Regions from separate parts of the Tardiphaga sp. 768_D3_N2_1 genome, predicted to be linked through region 1. Evidence: predicted binding sites of a transcription regulator. Region 1 holds the regulator's gene; the other holds the start of a gene.
The links. Region 1 encodes PhoB, which activates phosphate uptake and scavenging genes when phosphate is short. Its sites were predicted from a motif close to TGTCATNNANCTGTCAT; they were not measured.
Positions count from the first base shown of each region.

Region 2: AB8A27_RS20655 (YdcH family protein) is a predicted target of PhoB. The motif match lies at 6,549-6,565, and genes of this name have one in related genera.

Region 1 covers NZ_CP197245.1:5,761,982-5,771,042, reverse strand. The annotation lists gene AB8A27_RS27100 (Hsp33 family molecular chaperone) at 1,142-2,140, opposite strand; gene argF (ornithine carbamoyltransferase) at 2,321-3,259, opposite strand; gene AB8A27_RS27090 (aspartate aminotransferase family protein) at 3,259-4,485, opposite strand; gene AB8A27_RS27085 (GcrA family cell cycle regulator) at 4,932-5,441, shown strand; gene phoB (phosphate regulon transcriptional regulator PhoB) at 5,700-6,404, opposite strand; gene phoU (phosphate signaling complex protein PhoU) at 6,495-7,208, opposite strand; gene pstB (phosphate ABC transporter ATP-binding protein PstB) at 7,235-8,062, opposite strand; gene pstA (phosphate ABC transporter permease PstA) at 8,059-8,904, opposite strand; gene pstC (phosphate ABC transporter permease subunit PstC) at 8,906-9,061, opposite strand, start outside.
Region 2 covers NZ_CP197245.1:4,405,060-4,414,120, forward strand. The annotation lists gene AB8A27_RS20630 (ABC transporter permease) at 1-44, opposite strand, end outside; gene AB8A27_RS20635 (ABC transporter permease) at 44-955, opposite strand; gene AB8A27_RS20640 (ABC transporter ATP-binding protein) at 952-2,118, opposite strand; gene AB8A27_RS20645 (sensor domain-containing protein) at 2,184-4,850, opposite strand; gene AB8A27_RS20650 (NAD(P)/FAD-dependent oxidoreductase) at 5,041-6,144, shown strand; gene AB8A27_RS20655 (YdcH family protein) at 6,314-6,499, opposite strand; gene AB8A27_RS20660 (YdcH family protein) at 6,750-6,956, shown strand; gene AB8A27_RS20665 (hypothetical protein) at 7,267-7,518, shown strand; gene AB8A27_RS20670 (hypothetical protein) at 7,672-7,953, shown strand; gene purE (5-(carboxyamino)imidazole ribonucleotide mutase) at 7,950-8,438, shown strand; gene AB8A27_RS20680 (5-(carboxyamino)imidazole ribonucleotide synthase) at 8,447-9,061, shown strand, end outside.

The DNA of each region.
Region 1 (9,061 bases):
ACCAGCTTCTCCCCACGTCATGGCCGGATGGTGCGACGCTCGTCATGGCCGGGCAGCGCGAAGCGAGCTTCGCTAGATGTCCCGGCCATCCACGTCTTCCTTCGTGTGTGGCCAAGACGTGGATACCCGGCATTCGCCGGGCATGACGGCGTCTGGTTTGAGCGTGCGCGCGTCACGTCTTTCACGGATTCAACTGTCAAACAGCCACCGCGCTCCAGACATGCGTCATCGCCCCCATTGTTAGCGGCGCGGGGGCGCCGTCGTCTGTCGCATTCCCACCCCCTTGTGAGAGGGCGTGCGGAACGCCGGGTGCCCGTTGCACCCTTGGGCCTGATGCGATGCGGTCTTCCGCAATTCAGAGTGCATCAGGACTTTCGGAGGCGCCGAGCAAGTGCCCGACGTTCCGCCTGCGGTGTTTTTTCGACTTGCTTGCACTTTGCCTCAGCGAACGATCCGATCACCAAATTAAAGTCCCAAGGCGATGGGAAGGGAGCCTCAAGCACTTGGGCCGGACGCATTTCGATTTGGTCGTCCGTCACACTGTCCAGGGGTCTTTCCATCTCAAGGTCGGCCGTGTCCTTGCCAGTGGCAGTGCTGGCGCAGATCCGTCCTGCCCGAAGACAGACGTCACCCGTGAACCGCGTAACGCCGCATCTCCGGCGTCCACCGCATCCCACCCCGCGAACGTGACGATCGCGATCGCCCCTCTCGGTGGGGCAGGACGATGGGGAATATAGTCCATGAAGGGTTATTGTCAACGGGAGATAGGAAAAAATGTTTGACCCAAATCTCTCCGCTGTCGTCCCCGCGCAGGCGGGGACCCATAACCACGGTCAGCGCTTCTGAAACGACAGAGCTATCACTATAGCGCTCTCACCAGTTCTCCAGCGTGTATGGGTCCCCGCCTGCGCGGGGACGACGTGGAGAGGTCAGCGCGGTCCCCACTGTCATTCCGGGGCGGCTGCGCGCCTTCGCGCAGACGAACCCGGAATCTCAGCATGGGAGTCTCTAGTCAGCGCAAAACACTTCGAGATTCCGGGTTCGCACTTCAGCGGCTTCGCCGCTTTCGTGCGCCCCGGAATGACGAGCCAAGACGCGCGCCCCGGAATGACGGTGGGGCATGACGAGCCAGGCGAGCGCCCTATTCCACGCCCGCTTCCTGCGGCGTGAACTCATAGACCGACGAACAGAACTCGCAGGTCACGACGACCTTGTCGTCCTTGACCATGTCGGCGCGGTCCTGCGGCTCGAAGCTCTTGAGCATACCGGACACGGCATCGCGCGAGCAGGAGCATTCCGCGCGCAACGGCGAGGGCGCAAAGACGCGAACACCGCGCTCGTGGAACAGTCGATACAGCAGCCGCTCGCCGGACAGATCCGGATCGATCAGCTCCACATCCTCGACCGTCCCGATCAGCGACTGGCCTTCAACCCAGGCATCATCTTCCGGCACGGCATTGGTGCTCACGCCATCCGGCACGTCGCCAGCATGGAGATCGCGCTGTACGCGTTCCGGCGCCTTCGGCAGGAACTGGAGCAGCATGCCGCCGGCGCGCCAGCGATGTGTCGGGCCGCCTTCCTCACCGCTGCGCCATTCCTCACCCACGGCGAGGCGCACCTTGGTCGGAATCTGTTCGGAACGCAGGAAGTACTCATGCGCGGCATCTTCCAGGGTACCTCCGTCGAGCGCGACCATGCCCTGATAACGGCTCATATCCGGCCCCTGATCGACGGTCATCGCCAGATGGCCCTTGCCGAGCAGGGCCGCGGTATCCAGACCGGGCACAAGGCGCTCGACATCGAAGCGCGCATAGGCCCGCATTTTATCGGGCGCGCGGAAATCGACGATCATCAGCGACACCGGACCGTCGGTCTGGGTTTGCAGGATGAAACGGCCGTCGAATTTCAGTGCCGAGCCGAGCAGCGTGGTCAGCACGATGGCCTCACCGAGCAGCTTGGCCACCGGCGCGGGATAATCATGTTTGGCGAGCAGTTCATCGAGCGCCGGGCCAAGTCGCGTCAGCCGCCCGCGCAGATCGAGCGGCGCAACCTCGAAGGGCAGCACCGCGTCATCGACCGGAACGGAGGACGGCGCGCGAATGGGGGCGTCGGGCTGGAGATTTGGATTTGATGGGGTCATGGCGCTCTATTTGGGGGCTGAGGGCCGCAAGTGAAAGGGGCGAATGGAACCGGGAAATATTGGCTCGTCATGGCCGGGCTTGTCCCGGCCATCCACGTCTTTGTTTGAAGCCAAGACGTGGATGCCCGGCACAAGGCCGGGCATGACGGAGATTTTAGAAACTGTAGCCGCAGAAAGACCTCACGCCACAGCGTTGAGGCACCAGGCCAGAATGCCCTTCTGCGCATGCAGACGGTTTTCGGCCTCGTCGAACACCACCGACTGCGGACCGTCGATCACCTCGTCGGTAACTTCCTCGCCGCGATGCGCCGGCAAGCAGTGCATGAACAGTGCGTCCGGCTTCGCCAGCGACATCAGGCGCGCATTGACCTGATAGGGCTTCAGCAGGTTATGGCGGGTCTCGCCGTCCTTGTCGCCCATCGACACCCAGGTGTCGGTGACGACGCAGTCGACGCCCTTCACCATCGCATCGGGATCGTTGCTGAAGGTGATCGGCGCGTTGGCCGCCTTGACCCAGTCCTTGAACGGCTTCTTCGGCGACAGCTGCGGCGGCGTTGCGATATTGAGCTTGAACTGGAAGCGCTCGGCCGCATGGGCCCAGGACATCAGCACATTGTTGTCGTCGCCGGTCCAGGCCACGGTGCGGCCCTTGATCGGCCCGCGATGTTCCTCATAGGTCATGACATCCGCCATCACCTGGCAGGGATGCGAGAAGCGCGTCAGGCCATTGATGACTGGCACGGTCGCATTTTCCGCCAGCTCCACCAGCGAGTCATGATTGAGGATGCGGATCATGATGATGTCGACGAAGCGCGACAGCACGCGCGCGGTGTCGGCAATGGTCTCGCCGCGACCGAGCTGCATTTCGGCGCCGGTGAGCATCACGACTTCGCCGCCGAGCTGGCGCATGCCGACCTCGAACGACACGCGGGTGCGCGTCGACGGCTTTTCGAAGATCATCGCCAGCGTCTTGTTCTTGAGCGGACGATCGGGCTCGGCATTGGAGCCGTCCTTGCCCTTCAGCTTCGCCTTCATGGCGGCAGCCGCGTTCATGATGTTGCGCAACTCACTGGCCGGCACGGCCGTGAGATCGAGGAAGTGCCGCGGTGACGTGCTCATCACGCGGCTCCCTGCGTCTTTGCCGATGAGCCCAAGGCCACGCAGGCCTGTTCCAGCCGCTGCACGGCCTGCTCGATCTCGGACTCGCTGACGATCAGCGGCGGCAGGAAGCGCACGACGTTGTCGCCCGCGCCAACCGTCAGCAGCTTCGCGTCACGCAATGCGGCCACGAGATCGCCCGCCGGCACGACGGCCTTGAGGCCGATCAGAAGACCTTCGCCGCGCACTTCGCTGAGCACGTCCGGATGGCTATCGACCACGCCCGCGAGTTTCTGTTTCAGCAGCAGGGACATCTTCTTCACGTGATCGAAGAAGCCGGGCTTCAGCATGATATCGAGCACGGAATTCGCAGCAGCGACCGCCAGCGGATTGCCGCCGAAGGTCGACCCATGCGAGCCGGGCGCCATGCCTTCGGCTGCAGCGGCCGTGACGAGGCACGCGCCGATCGGGAAGCCGCCGCCGAGCGCCTTGGCCAGCGACATCACATCCGGCGTCACGCCGATGCGCTGATAGGCAAACAGTTCGCCGGTGCGGCCCATGCCGGTCTGCACTTCGTCGAAAATCAAAAGGATGCCGTTCTCGTCGCAGATCTCGCGCAGCGCACGGAAGAATGCGTTGGCCGGCGCGCGTACGCCGCCCTCGCCCTGCAGCGGCTCAATGAGAATGCCGGCAGTGTTCGGGCCAACCGCCTTCTTTACGGCTTCGATATCGCCGAGCGGCAACTGGTCGAAGCCATCGAGCGGCTTGCCATAGCCTTCGAGATATTTCGCGGCACCCGTCGCGGCGAGCGTGCCGAGGGTCCGGCCATGGAACGCGCCTTCAAAGGTGATGATGCGCGTGCGCTCGGGATGGCCCTTGGAGAAATGATAGTGCCTGACGACCTTGATCGCGCATTCCATCGCTTCCGCGCCCGAATTGGCGAAGAACACGAAGTCGGCAAAGCTCTGTTCGCACAGCCGCGCGGCGAGGCGCTCACCGTCCGGGCTCTTGAACAGGTTCGACATGTGCCAGAGCTTGGTGGCCTGCTCCTGCAGCGCGGCGACCATATGCGGATGCGCATGACCGAGAGCGTTCACGGCAACGCCGCTGGTAAAATCGAGATAGCGCTCGCCATCGGTTCCAATCAGCCACGCGCCTTCACCGCGCTCGAAAGCGACATCCGCACGCGCGAAAACAGGCAGCAAGTGAGCCTGAGAGAGGGGCGAAGACGTTGCGTTGCTGGTCATAACCGTTCCGATCGAAAAGACTGCGGCCGCGTCGATGACAATTGTGCGAAATCGAACAACGGACCCTAGAAACGAAACGTGCCGCCCTTCTCGGGCGGCACGTGGGCATTATTCTATGTGTGCTGTGAAGACTGTCAACCGCGCACTGCGGCTTTCGAGTCACACGGAGTCGCAGAAAAAGCCGATTTTGCAGCTTTATTTGCAGAAGCATGTGGACGCGGCATGCCCGACTCTTGCGTGCGAGTCACGGCATATTGTAGCTTTTGCCTTGTCGGATACGACATCTCGTGCGGCGGTAGATCCTTTTGACACATCCAGTGCGGCGTAACAGCCGGACGCGAAATTCGCGCCCGGTGAGCGCTAAGGGATTCTGACCGCAGGGATTTTTGAAGTCTCAACTCGCAGCGCCGCCTGGTCAGGCCGGCGTTCACGAAGGGAAAACTGCGATGACGGTAATGACATGGACCGACGATCGCGTCGAACAGTTGAAGAAACTCTGGGAAGGCGGCCTCTCCGCCAGCCAGATCGCTGCGGAACTCGGCAACGTGACCCGCAACGCCGTGATCGGCAAGGTGCACCGTCTCGGCCTGTCCGGCCGCGCCAAGAGCCCCTCTTCGGCAGCTCCGCGGCAGCGCAAGGCGCGCCCGGCGCAGCAGATGGTACGCGTCGCCCGCCCGATGGCCCGCGGCAACACCGCGCTGGCCCATAATTACGAGGTCGAGGCCGAGCCCGATCCGATCGCCTATGACAATGTGGTGCCGATCAGCCAGCGCCTGTCGCTGGTCGAACTCAGCGACGCCACCTGCCACTGGCCAATCGGCGATCCGTCGAGCGCAGACTTCTACTTCTGCGGCGGCAAGGCCCTGACCGGCGCCCCTTATTGCGCGCATCACTCGCGCATCGCCTATCAGCCGGCAAGCGACCGCCGCCGCGCAGTACCGAAGCCGGCACGCTGAGCTGGAAGATATCTAAAGCAAATGAAAATGCCCGGTGATGAGCCGGGCATTTTTCGTTGGGGGCAGCAAGTGTGACCGAGAGACGCCTGAACCAAACTCAATGTCGTCCCCGCCTAGCACGCCGAAGGCGTGCGCGGGGCGGGGACCCATAACCACCGACTAAGTGGTTGGGGCGAGTATTCGCAGGCGTCCTGGATAGAGCCGAGAAGACGGAGGCTATGGGTCCCCGCCTTCGCGGGGACGACACAGCGTGTGTTGTTACTCCGCCGCCTTGTCGAAGCGGTCGTCCAGCGCGTAGCCGGCACCACGCACGGTGCGGATCGGATCCGGCTCGCCGGCGGGATTGAGCAGCTTGCGCAGGCGGCCGATATGCACGTCGACGGTGCGCTCGTCGATATAGATGTCGCGGCCCCAGACGCTGTCGAGCAACTGTTCGCGGCTGAACACGCGGCCCGGATGTTCCAGGAAGAACTCCAGCAGGCGATATTCGGTCGGACCGAGATCGATCGGGCGGCTTGAGCGCACGACGCGGCGCTTGTCACGGTCGAGTTCGATATCGCCAAACGCCAAGACGGTGGCGAGACGCTCGGGAGCTGCACGACGCAGCAGACCCTTCACGCGCGCCAGCAGCTCCGGCACCGAGAACGGCTTGACGATATAGTCGTCGGCGCCGGTGGCGAGACCGCGAACGCGTTCGCTCTCTTCGCCGCGCGCCGTCAGCATGATGATCGGCAGTGCCTTGGTTTCAGGCCGTGCGCGCAAACGGCGGCACAGTTCGATGCCGGACAGGCCCGGCAGCATCCAGTCGAGCACCACGAGATCCGGCACCCGCTCCTTCAAGCGGGTGTCGGCATCGTCGCCGCGAGCGACGGTTTCAACATCATAGCCTTCAGCGTCGAGGTTGTAGCGAAGAAGCGTCGTGAGGGCTTCCTCGTCCTCCACCACCAGAATGCGTGCATTCACAGCCATATGGTCAATATCCTCAGTGACGTCCGATAAGCCTTAAATCATGATCCTTGCGGGAAACCGGCTTCCGCTTTCCCGCATCATGCTTCAGGCCGTCGGCGTATTCGCGAATGTGGTCATGTCGCCCTTCGGGCGCTTGTCGAGGATCTGCTGGCCCTCGATCATGTAGAACACGGTTTCCGCAATGTTGGTGGCGTGGTCGCCGATCCGCTCGATGTTCTTGGCGCAGAACATCAGGTGGATACAGAACGAGATGTTACGCGGGTCTTCCATCATATAGGTGAGGAGTTCGCGGAACAGCGAGGTGCAGATCGCGTCGATTTCCTCGTCGCCCTTCCACACCGTCATGGCGGCGGGCAGATCGTGCGCGGCATAGGCGTCAAGCACGGCCTTGACCTGGGTGGTCACGAGGTCGGTCATGTGTTCGAGGCCGCGGATCAGCTTCAGCGGATGGAAGTCGCTGTCCAGTGCATTGACGCGCTTGCCGATGTTCTTGGAGAGATCGCCGATGCGCTCCAGATCGGTGGCGACGCGCAGCGCGCCGACGATCTCGCGCAGGTCGACAGCCATCGGCTGGCGCTTGGCGATGGTCAGCACGGCACGCTCTTCGATCGTGCGCTGCAACTGGTCGATCTCGGCGTCGGTGGCGACGACGCGCGCACCGAGCGCGACGTCTCGGCGGATCAACGCATCGACGGATTCGACGATCTGCCGTTCTGCGAGGCCACCCATCTCGGCGACGAGACGGGTCAGCTCCTGCAGATCGTCGTCGAAAGCCTTGGTGGTGTGTTCAAAAGCCATATCTAAATCCTCCCGCGAATATCGCGTCAGCCGAAGCGGCCGGTGATGTAATCCTGGGTGCGGCGATCGGTCGGCGACGTGAAGATCTTGTTGGTCTGATCGAACTCGATCAGCTCGCCGAGATACATGAAGGCCGTGGTGTCGGAGACGCGGGCCGCCTGCTGCATGTTATGGGTCACGATCGCGATCGTGTACTGATCCTTGAGCTCGTCGATCAGTTCCTCGATCTTCGCGGTCGAGATCGGATCCAGCGCCGAGCACGGCTCGTCGAACAGGATCACCTCCGGCCGCACCGCGATGGTGCGTGCGATGCACAGACGCTGCTGCTGACCGCCCGACAGGCTGAGGCCCGACGCGTTGAGCTTGTCCTTGACTTCGTTCCAGAGCGCACCGCCGCGCAGTGCCTTTTCGACGCGGCCATCCATCTCCGACTTGGAGATCTTCTCATAGAGACGGATACCGAAGGCGATGTTTTCGTAAATCGTCATCGGGAACGGGGTCGGCTTCTGGAACACCATGCCGACACGGGCGCGCAGCAGGTTGAGGTCCAGCTTCGGATCCAGAATGTTCTGGTTGTCGAGCATAAGCTGACCCTCGGCGCGCTGGCCGGGATACAGGTCATACATGCGGTTGAAGATGCGCAGCAGCGTGGACTTGCCGCAGCCCGACGGGCCGATGAACGCCGTCACGCGGTTCGCCATCAGCGTCAGGTTGATCTTCTTCAGGGCGTGATGTTCGCCGTAATAGAAGTTCAGATCGCGCACGGTGACCTTGGGCCGGGTCTCGCCCTGCAGGACCGACGGCGGCGGCATCGAGACGGAAGAAACGCCAGACGACACAGAAAGCTCACTCATTTTGCTGTCCTCTCGGCGCCGAGAATGCGTGCGCCAATGTTAAGGGCAAGTACGGTCAAGGTGATGATCAGGGCACCGCTCCAGGCGAGCTGTTTCCAGTACTCGTAGGGGCTCTGCACGAAGTTGTTGATGGTCACCGGCAGGTTGGCCATCGTCTTGGTGAGGTCGAGGCTGAAGAACTGGTTGCTCAGTGCGGTGAACAGCAGCGGCGCCGTTTCACCGGCGACACGCGCGGTCGCCAGCAGCACACCGGTGATGAGACCGGCGCGGGCTGCACGATAGGCGATCCGCTTGATGACCAGGGAGCGCGGCAGGCCGAGCGCCGAGGCCGCTTCACGCAGCGGGTTCGGCACGAGGCCGAGCATGTCTTCAGTGGTACGAACCACGACGGGGATCACGATCACGGCGAGCGCAAGCGAACCGGCGAGAGCCGAGAAGCCGCCCATCGGAACCACCACCGCACCATAAACGAACAGGCCGATGATGATGGACGGGGCCGACAGCAACACGTCGTTGATGAAGCGGATCACCGAGGTGAGTTTGTCGTGCTTGCCGTATTCCGCGAGATAGGTGCCAGCAAACAGGCCGAGCGGCGCACCGATGCCGACGCCGATGATGGTCATGATGACCGAACCGACGATGGCATTGAGCAGACCGCCCTCCTGCGAACCGGGCGGCGGCGTGTTCTGGGTAAAGATCTGCAGGCTGATGCCGGCGAGCCCGTTGTAGAACAGGGTGAACAGGATCAGCGCGAGCCAGGTGACGCCAAAGAGAGCGGCACCCATGCAGAGCCCACGGACGATCTTGTCATTGCGACGGCGTGAAGCGTAAATCGGGTTCATGTTAGTTGCCCGCCTTCTTTTCCAGACGCAGCAGCATCAGGCGCGCTGCCGAGAGCACCACGAAGGTAAGCACGAACAGCAGCAGGCCGAGCAGGATCAGACCCGACTGATGCAACCCGTCGCTCTCCGCGAATTCGGAGGCGATCGCCGCCGAGAT
Region 2 (9,061 bases), 1.4 Mb from region 1:
GATGTGATGTTAAAGCGCGACAGGCGGAGCGGATGCACGGCCATCAGCGCGCCTCCAAATGCCGGCGCTGCAGCCGGTCATAGACCAGCAACGGGACCAACAGCAGTCCGAGCAACACGATGGCCGTGGCAGAGGCGACCGGCCAATCCTTGTTGGTGAAGAATTCGAGCCACAGCGTCTGGCCGATCATCAACGCATTCGACCCGGCGAGCAGATCGGGAATGACGAATTCACCCATGATCGGGATGAAGCACAGCAACGCACCGGCGCCGACGCCGCGCCAGGACAAGGGAACTGTCACCAGCCAGAATGCGTCGATGCGCGAGACGCCGAGATCGGCGGCGGCTTCGATCAGCGACGGGTCCTGCTTCGCCAGCGTGGCATAGAGCGGCAGGATCATGAAAGGCAGATAGGAATAGACGATGCCCAGATACATCGCACTGTCGGTGGAGAGCCACACGACCGGCGTCGATACGATATGCAGCGCCAGAAGGACCTTATTGAGCAAGCCGTCATGCTGCAGGATGTTGATCCAGGCATAGATGCGGATCAGAAACGAGGTCCAGAACGGCACAATCACCAGCATCATTGCGATGCCCTGCCAGCGCCGCGGCAGACGCGCCATGCCATAGGCGATGGGATAGCCGACCGCGAGCAGGATCAGGGTCGATACGACGGCGACGAGAACGCTGCGCAAATAGGATGCGAGATAGAGATTGTCCGACACAAGCAGCCGGAAATTATCCAGCGACAGGGCGGCAAATGACGCCTTTAACCCGGCGATTCCTTCGGACAGACCGAACACCGGCAGATAAGGCGGCTGCGCAATCACCGTCTGTGACAGGCTGATCTTCAGCACGAAGCCGAACGGCACCAGAAAGAACAGCACCATCCAGACATAAGGCGGGATCGCAGCGCGCCGCGCCGGCGCCGCGAAGATGCGACGCCCGCTCATTGAACCAGCACCACACAATCATCGGGAGCAAACCATGCCGCGACGTGCTCCCCTATCGAATAAGCATCGACATCGAGCCGCGCCGTGTTGGCGAGGGCCACCCGCAATGTGGCACCACGGTCGAGCTTCACTTTGTAGAGCGAGCGACCGCCGAGATAGCCGACGTCGGAAATGACACCCTCGAGGCTGTTCATGACGCCGCTATTGACGAGGCCCGTCGCCGGCCCGCGACGCGAGAGCCGGATCTTCTCCGGGCGGATCGCAACGCAGATGACCGCATCGCCGACAGGTTGGCGCGGCTCGACCGCAAACAAGGTTCCTACATCGCGGCCTGCAATGGTCAAGCGATGACCGTCACGGTGCGTGATCCCGCCTTCGATGATGTTGATGTCACCGACGAACTCCGCGATCCAGCGCGATGCTGGCGCCTCATAAAGCTGCCGCGGCGTCGCTACCTGTTGCAGGCGGCCACCATGCATGACGCCAATTCGGTCCGCCATGGTCATCGCCTCCTCCTGATCGTGGGTGACGATCACGAAGGTCGTCCCGAGCTGGCGCTGCAGCGCCATCAACTCGACCTGGGTTTCCTCGCGCAGCTTCTTGTCGAGCGCTGCCAGCGGCTCGTCGAGCAGCAACAATTGCGGATGCCGCGCCAGCGCCCGGGCGAGCGCCACGCGTTGTTTCTGGCCGCCCGACAATTGATCCGGCCGGCGTTTCTCCAGTCCCTGGAGCTTGACCAGCGCCACCATCTCGGCGACCCGCGTATCGATGCCGAGACGCGTCAGGCCAGCGCTCTTGAGACCGAAACCGATATTGTCACGCACGTTGAGGTGCGGAAACAGCGCGTAGTTCTGAAACATCATGTTGACGGGCCGCTGATGCGGCAATACCGCGGCGATGTCCTCGCCGTTCAACTCGATCTTGCCCGTGTCCGGCGCTTCGAAACCGGCCAGCATGCGCAGTAACGTGGTCTTGCCACAGCCGCTCGGCCCGAGCAGCGCGAAGAATTCGCCGGCCTTGATATCCAAGGACAGATTGTCCACTGCGCTATGCGCGCCGAATGCCTTGGTGACGCCATCGATCCGCAGCAAGGGCGTGGGATAGGCGATGACCGGCGCATCGCTGGCCGCTGGATCCGCGACTGTCGCAGTGAGATTCGTCATAACCGCAAGCTAGCCGCGGAACGCCGCGGGCTCAACAGCATCAGCGCTTCGCAACGGTCTGGCGCTCAACCAGCCTTGCGAGCGACGGATGTCGCGGCAATCCGTCCGACCAGCGTAGCATATTGCGCAATCGGAGCAGGACGCCCGATGAAGTAACCTTGTACGCCGTCGCAGCCTTCGCTGGCGAGGAAGCAGAGTTGCTCGTGGGTCTCGACGCCTTCCGCAACGATCGCGACGTCGAGGCCATGGCCAAGCCCGATGACCGCGCGCACGATGGCGGCGGACTGCGGATTGAGCCCCAGATTGATCACGAAAGCGCGGTCGATCTTGATCTTGTCGAACGGGAATGCCTGCAGATAGGTCAGCGAGGAATAGCCGGAGCCGAAGTCGTCCATCGAGATGCGCACACCGAGCGCCTTCAACCGCCGCAGCAACGCGACGCCGCGATCGAAATCCTCGATCAGCACGCCCTCAGTGATTTCCAGCTCAAGCCGGCCGGGCTGCAGGCCGGTTTCGAGCAGGATCGAATGTACGAGGCCGACGAGATCGCCGTGCATGAACTGCGCGGGCGACAGGTTGACCGCGATCTGCAGCGGGACCGGCCACGAGGCAGCCTCGAGACAGGCCTGACGCAGGATCCACTCGCCCATCTCGACGATCAGGCCACTTTCCTCGGCCAGCGGAATGAAGTCTCCGGGCGGCACAAAACCGCGCGTCGGATGAATCCACCGCGCCAGCGCCTCGAAGCCTGTGATATCGGCATCGACAACGGTCTGGCCGGCGCGTGCCTGGGGTTGGTAGTGCAGCGACAATTCGCCATTGCGGATCGCAGCCGAGAGATCCTGATGCAGCACGCGGCGATCGCGCAGTTGCTGATCCATCCCGGGCTCGAAGATGCTGATCGAACCGCGCGACTGCGACTTGGCGCGGAACAGCGCGGCACCGGAATTCGCCAGCAGGGCTGCGGCGTCGCTGCCATCGCGCGGGAAGAGCGAGATGCCCGTGGTGACGCCTGTACGCACCGACTTGCCCTCGATCGGGAATTCCTCCGCAAGGGCCGCGGAGATCCGCTCTGCGATCAACAGCCCGGCCGCAGGCTGCGCGCCGTCGATGATCACGCCGAACTCGTCACCGCCGAGCCGCGCCACAACGCCACCGCCTACGGCCGCATCGATACGACGCGACACTTCGATCAGCAGCTTGTCACCGATGGCATGGCCGAAGACATCATTGACCTCCTTCAGGCCGTCGAGATCGATCGACAGCACCGCGAATTCCTCGGAGGTCTCGCTACAGGCATCGATCATCTGCGACAGGGCCTGCAGGAACGCCGGCCGGTTCGGCAGATCGGTCAGGCCGTCGTGATAGGCCATATGCGCCATCCGGGCCTCGGTCTGGCGGCGGTCGGTGACGTCCTCGTGAGTCTTGATCAGATATTGCGGCTCGCCTGCGTCGTCGAGCACAGTGACCCGCCGGGTCAGGAACAGCCGCAATCCATCGCGCGTGCTGATCGGGTGCTCTTCCGCAATCGGTGTTCGCCCCCTGATCGCCGCCTGATCCCGGCTGACGATCAGCTTTGCTTCTTCCGGGCGAAGCATTTCGGGAACGGTCAGACCGATAGCGTCTTCGCGCTTGCGACCCAAAATGACTTCTGCGCCGCGATTGGCGAACAGATAACGGCCGGTGCTGATCTGCTGCACCATCAGCGACACAGGAATGTTGTCGAGTACAGTCTCAAGGAATTTCTTGGCGTTCTCCAGTTCCTTGGACAGCGATTTGCGGTCGGTCACATCCTCAAACAGTGCAATCAGGAATGCTGGCTCATTGCGTTCATTAAAAGCAATCACACGATTGCTATCCAGCGTGCGGACGTCCGAACCGACCTCCACATTGAACTCGCTGCGACACTGACTGCGTGTTTCCACGGCCAGGGCGTCTGCCTCGGCAATCGCCTTCGCAGACTTTGTAGAGAATATCTGATCCGGTCGCTTGCCGACGATCTGATTACGCGAGAGCCGGGAGAAGGTCTCAAAAGCCCGGTTGGCGAAGATATAACGGCCATCGTCAATGGTCTTGGCCGCAACACAGATCGGGACGTGATCCAAGACAGATTCAAGGAACTGTTTGGTGGTCGCGAGCTCGCGCTGCAGGAAGCGCTGCTCGGTGCAATCCTCGTGGATACCGATGGCGCCGCCATTGGGAAGCCGGCTGAACTTGACGTGAACGGATTGCCCACCGGGCATTTCGGCAATGTACTCGCCGGCGGAAACAGTCTGTTCGTAGAAGCTCTGGGTGTTCAGATCGAGCTTGCCACGCTGGCGGCGCAACTCACGCAGTCCTGGACCGGTGATGTCCTTGGTGATGTCGGCGCGCGTCAGGTCGTAGATCTCAAGATAGCGATCGTTGCAAAACACGACCCGCTTCTGGTCGTCGAGCATCACGATGCCTTGGCCGAGATGATTGAGGGCAGAACCGACAAACGCATTGCGACGCTGCTGCTCGCGACGCACGTTGCGCAACGCCGAGGCGACCCACAGCACGATGGCGGCGAGAAATGCCAGCGCGACAAATCCGCCGATGAGGATCTGCCAGATCATTTGCGGATCGAGTTCACTGATATAATGAACCGCCGGGGATTCTGCGCGGGCTCCGGTAATGCTGCCGAGAAGGCACGCGACCGCGATGACGGACATTGCCGCCTTGCTGTCTGATCGCCCGATCTTGCCAGTCATTACACACCCGCGTATTCGCAGCGGGAGTGTTTGGTTACAGGTATGTGGATCAGGTAAATGCGTATCGTCGCACCTGCAGAATGCGGCGAAATTTGGTGGTAATTAGCTGTGATGCTTAATGTTTTACTAATGCGCCACATGCGCAGGGTCGAACCGCGGATGATCGGCACAGCAAACTATCGGACGCGACATGGACAAGGTTGAATGCGTGGTGGTGGGCGCCGGCGTCGTGGGTCTTGCGATCGCCCGGCGACTGGCGGAAGCGGGACGCGAGGTCATCGTGCTGGAGGCCGCGGATGCGATTGGTACCGTGACCTCGTCGCGCAACAGCGAGGTCATCCATGCCGGCATCTATTATCCGGCCGGCAGCCTGATGGCGCGGCTCTGCGTCTCTGGCAAACAGGCTCTCTATGATTATTGCCGGGATCGCGGCATCCCGCATCGCAACTCCGGGAAACTGATCGTCGCCACACGTCCGGAGGAGATCGCCAAACTGGCGTCGATCAAAGCGCATGCCGAAGCCAATGGCGTTGCTGACCTCACGCATTTGTCAGGGACAGAGGCACGGGCGCTGGAGCCGGCACTGGCTTGCGAAGCCGCGCTGTTGTCCCCCTCCACCGGAATCGTCGACAGCCACAGCTACATGTTGTCGTTGCGCGGTGAGGCGGAAGCCGCAGGCGCGGCCTTCGCATTTCTCGCGCCGCTGGAACGTGGCCGGGTCACCGCCGACGGTTTCGAACTGGATGTCGGCGGCGAGGCTCCGATGACACTTGCCTGCGACATGCTGATCAATTCTGCAGGCCTGTCTGCGACCGCGATTGCACGCATGCTCGATGGCATGCCGCTCGATCTGATTCCGCCCGCTTATCTCGCGAAAGGCTGCTACTTCAGCTGCAATGCAAAAGCACCGTTCTCCCGGCTGATCTATCCCGTGCCGGAACCGGGCGGCCTCGGCGTGCATCTGACGCTCGATCTGGCCGGCCAGGCGCGCTTCGGCCCTGATGTCGAGTGGGTGGATCACATCGACTACACGGTCGATCCGGCACGCGGCGAGAAGTTTTATCCGGCCATCAGGCGCTACTGGCCGGATCTGCCGGACGGCGCATTGATGCCAAGCTATTCCGGAATGCGGCCAAAGATCGTGCCGCCCGCAGTCGCGGTGCAGGACTTCATGATCCAGGGTGCCCAGACCCATGGCGTGCCCGGCCTTATCAACCTGTTCGGCATCGAGTCACCGGGGCTGACATCGTCCCTGGCCATCGCGGACTATGTGGCTGACATGGCGGGACATTGAACGCGAAGGGTTGCAGGCGAAGCGATCCAGGCCAACCGAATAACTGGAGCTTCGTCGCAAACCTGTCGCGGGATCAAGGAAAGAGGTCATCGCACCTACGTAAAAGCAATGACGTAAACGGCGATGTCGATACTGTGATTTATCGTTCGCTGATCAGTGCAGCCGTTGATTAATGCACCGTGTCGCTGGCGCCATTTTTGAGACGCTGGATTTCGTCCCTGACCATCAGTTTTCGACGCTTGAGTTCGACGATGCGGAGATCGTCGGTAGACAGGTGCACGAGCGCTTCGTGCAATTCGCTTTCGAGAACCTTGTGCTTGCGTTCCAGTTCGACGAGATGCGCCTGTAGTGCCATTCGAAAACTCCTCGGTAGGATTGAACCTCAGGATACGTTCGGTTGGACGATGAATTCTACATGACAGTGGACATCTGTCGATGGGTATTGAAAAGTGTATGTTGAGTTTCAGGTATCGTCTGAAACGAATCGTGGCCTGATTTGCGCCGCAAAAAGCTGGAACCGGACGGCTTGCGTGGTGTGCCCGCACCGGCGATAGTGATTCTAGAAATCCCTCGCAAATAACTTGCGAATCCAGTCAGCTAGAAACATGAACGACGACGAAGATCGCGAACTCCCGTTAGAACTCGCCCGATTGCAGCAGGAACATCGCGACCTCGACGCCGCTATCGATGCCTTGCAGCACTCACCGGCACCCGATCTTTTGCGGCTGCAACGGTTGAAGAAGAGGAAGCTTCAGCTGAAAGACCGCATCTCGTTCATCGAAGATCAGATCACCCCGGACATTATCGCCTGAGACAACACGTCACGCTGTGGCTGTGGGCTTACGAGCGGCCACGACTGCAGCCCGATGCATGACGATCAACGGATCGGCTTTCTTTGCATCACGCCTGTTGGTTGATCTTTCACTAACGTCTTTGTCTGGATGGGCGACGCGAACCGATCGCGATGACGACGCCTACGGGGCAGCCTGACACTGTCGCAGCGCGAGCCGGCTTCGGCGGATAAAGACACCCCACGGGAAGGTCGCGCACAGGGCGCCGAGCTTGACAGAAGAACAAAATAGGAACAAACTTATCGAGATCAATCGACTCGCGAGCACGCCCATGGCTGACATCACCTATTATGTCGCACTGCCCTTCCTGCAGGACGACTCCGGTTCGCTGGCAGCCGGTGCTGCCGAGGAATGTCAGAGCGCATCTGGCGCCATCCGCCGCGCCGAACTCTTGTCCCGTGCGCCAGGCTCGATCGGCGCACTGGCCTTCAGCCGTACCGGCGATCCGATGATCGGCGAATTCGGCGACGCTCAGGTGATCCGCTCCTTTGGCGAAGTGCCAAGCGACCTCAGCGCGTTGTAAAGACGTCAACGGTGACGATCGGCTAGCTACACTTCCGCAGGTCACGCGGTCTTGCGCACATGCGTCGCCTTGTCGGCGCGGACCAACACGGCTTCGCCATCGGCCTCAGGAACCAGCAGCGCGACACCTGCGGAGGCGCCGGCTGACACGTTGATGTCGCGCAAGACGAAAGTGAGCTGGTCGATCGCGGCGTCAGGCAGCACCCGGCTTTTCGGCAGCGACACAAGCGCCCTGGAACCGCGCAAGGCAGACTTCATCGAGCGTTTGACCGACTTTGCGGCAGGCCTTCGGGTTTTCTTTTGCATGGGATTTGTTACAAGGCTTGCCAGTCTTCACCAAGACGAGATCGTGTTTGCCACGCTCCTTGCCACGCAAGGGGACGACATTGTATTTCCAGCCTATCTTTCTGGATTCGCGAAAGAAAATACGGAATGACCGCGCCCGTCGCCATTATTATGGGAAGCCAGTCGGACTGGGAAACCATGCGCCACGCCGCCGAAACGCTGACTGCGCTCGGCGTATCCCATGAGGCACGCATCGTCTCGGCCCACCGTACGCCGGACCGGCTGGTCGCATTCGCCAAGGGCGCCAAGGCAGCGGGCTTCCAGATCATCATTGCCGGCGCCGGCGGCGCTGCGCATTTGCCCGGCATGGCTGCGGCGCTGACGGAACTGCCCGTGTTCGGCGTGCCCGTGGAATCCAAGGCGCTGTCCGGCGTCGACTCGCTCTATTCGATCGTCCAGATGCCGGGCGGCGTGCCCGTCGGCACGCTGGCGATCGGCAAGCCCGGCGCGATCAATGCGGCACTGCTCGCGGCGAGCGTGCTGGCGCTGCACGACACGGCACTGGCGACAAAGCTCGCTGCCTGGCGCAAGGCGCAGACCGATGCCGTGGCTGAAAAGCCGGAAGGTGCGGCGTGAGCGCTGTGGTGACGAAGGTTCTCAAGCCCGGCGATACGATCGGCATTCTCGGTGGTGGCCAGCTCGGTCGCATGTTGGCGATGTCCGCAGCACGCCTCGGCCTCCGCTGTCAGGTTTTTTCACCGGATCCGGATTCGCCGGCTTTCGATGTCGTGCAGAACGCGACATGCGCTGAATATGCTGATGTCGAGGCGCTCGAACTGTTCGCCAGCGATTGCGACGTCATCACTTACGAATTCGAGAACGTGCCGGCCGCCACCGCGATGATCCTCGACGCGCGGCGCCCGGTTCTGCCCGCGCAGACAATCCTGCAGACCACGCAGGATCGTCTGGCCGAGAAGGATTTCGTAACGTCACTGGGTATCGGCACAGCCGGTTACGCAGGCGTTGCGAATGCTGGCGAGCTTCATGCAGCGGTCAAGAAGATCGGTCTGCCAGCCGTCATCAAGACGCGTCGCTTCGGTTATGACGGCAAGGGTCAGGCAATCATCCGCGAGGGTGACGACCTCGATCAGGTCTGGAAGGATCTAGGCACCAACTCCGCGATCCTCGAAGCCTTCGTGCCGTTCGAACGCGAGGTCTCGGTCATCGCCGCACGCGGCGCCGACGGCCATGTCGAATGT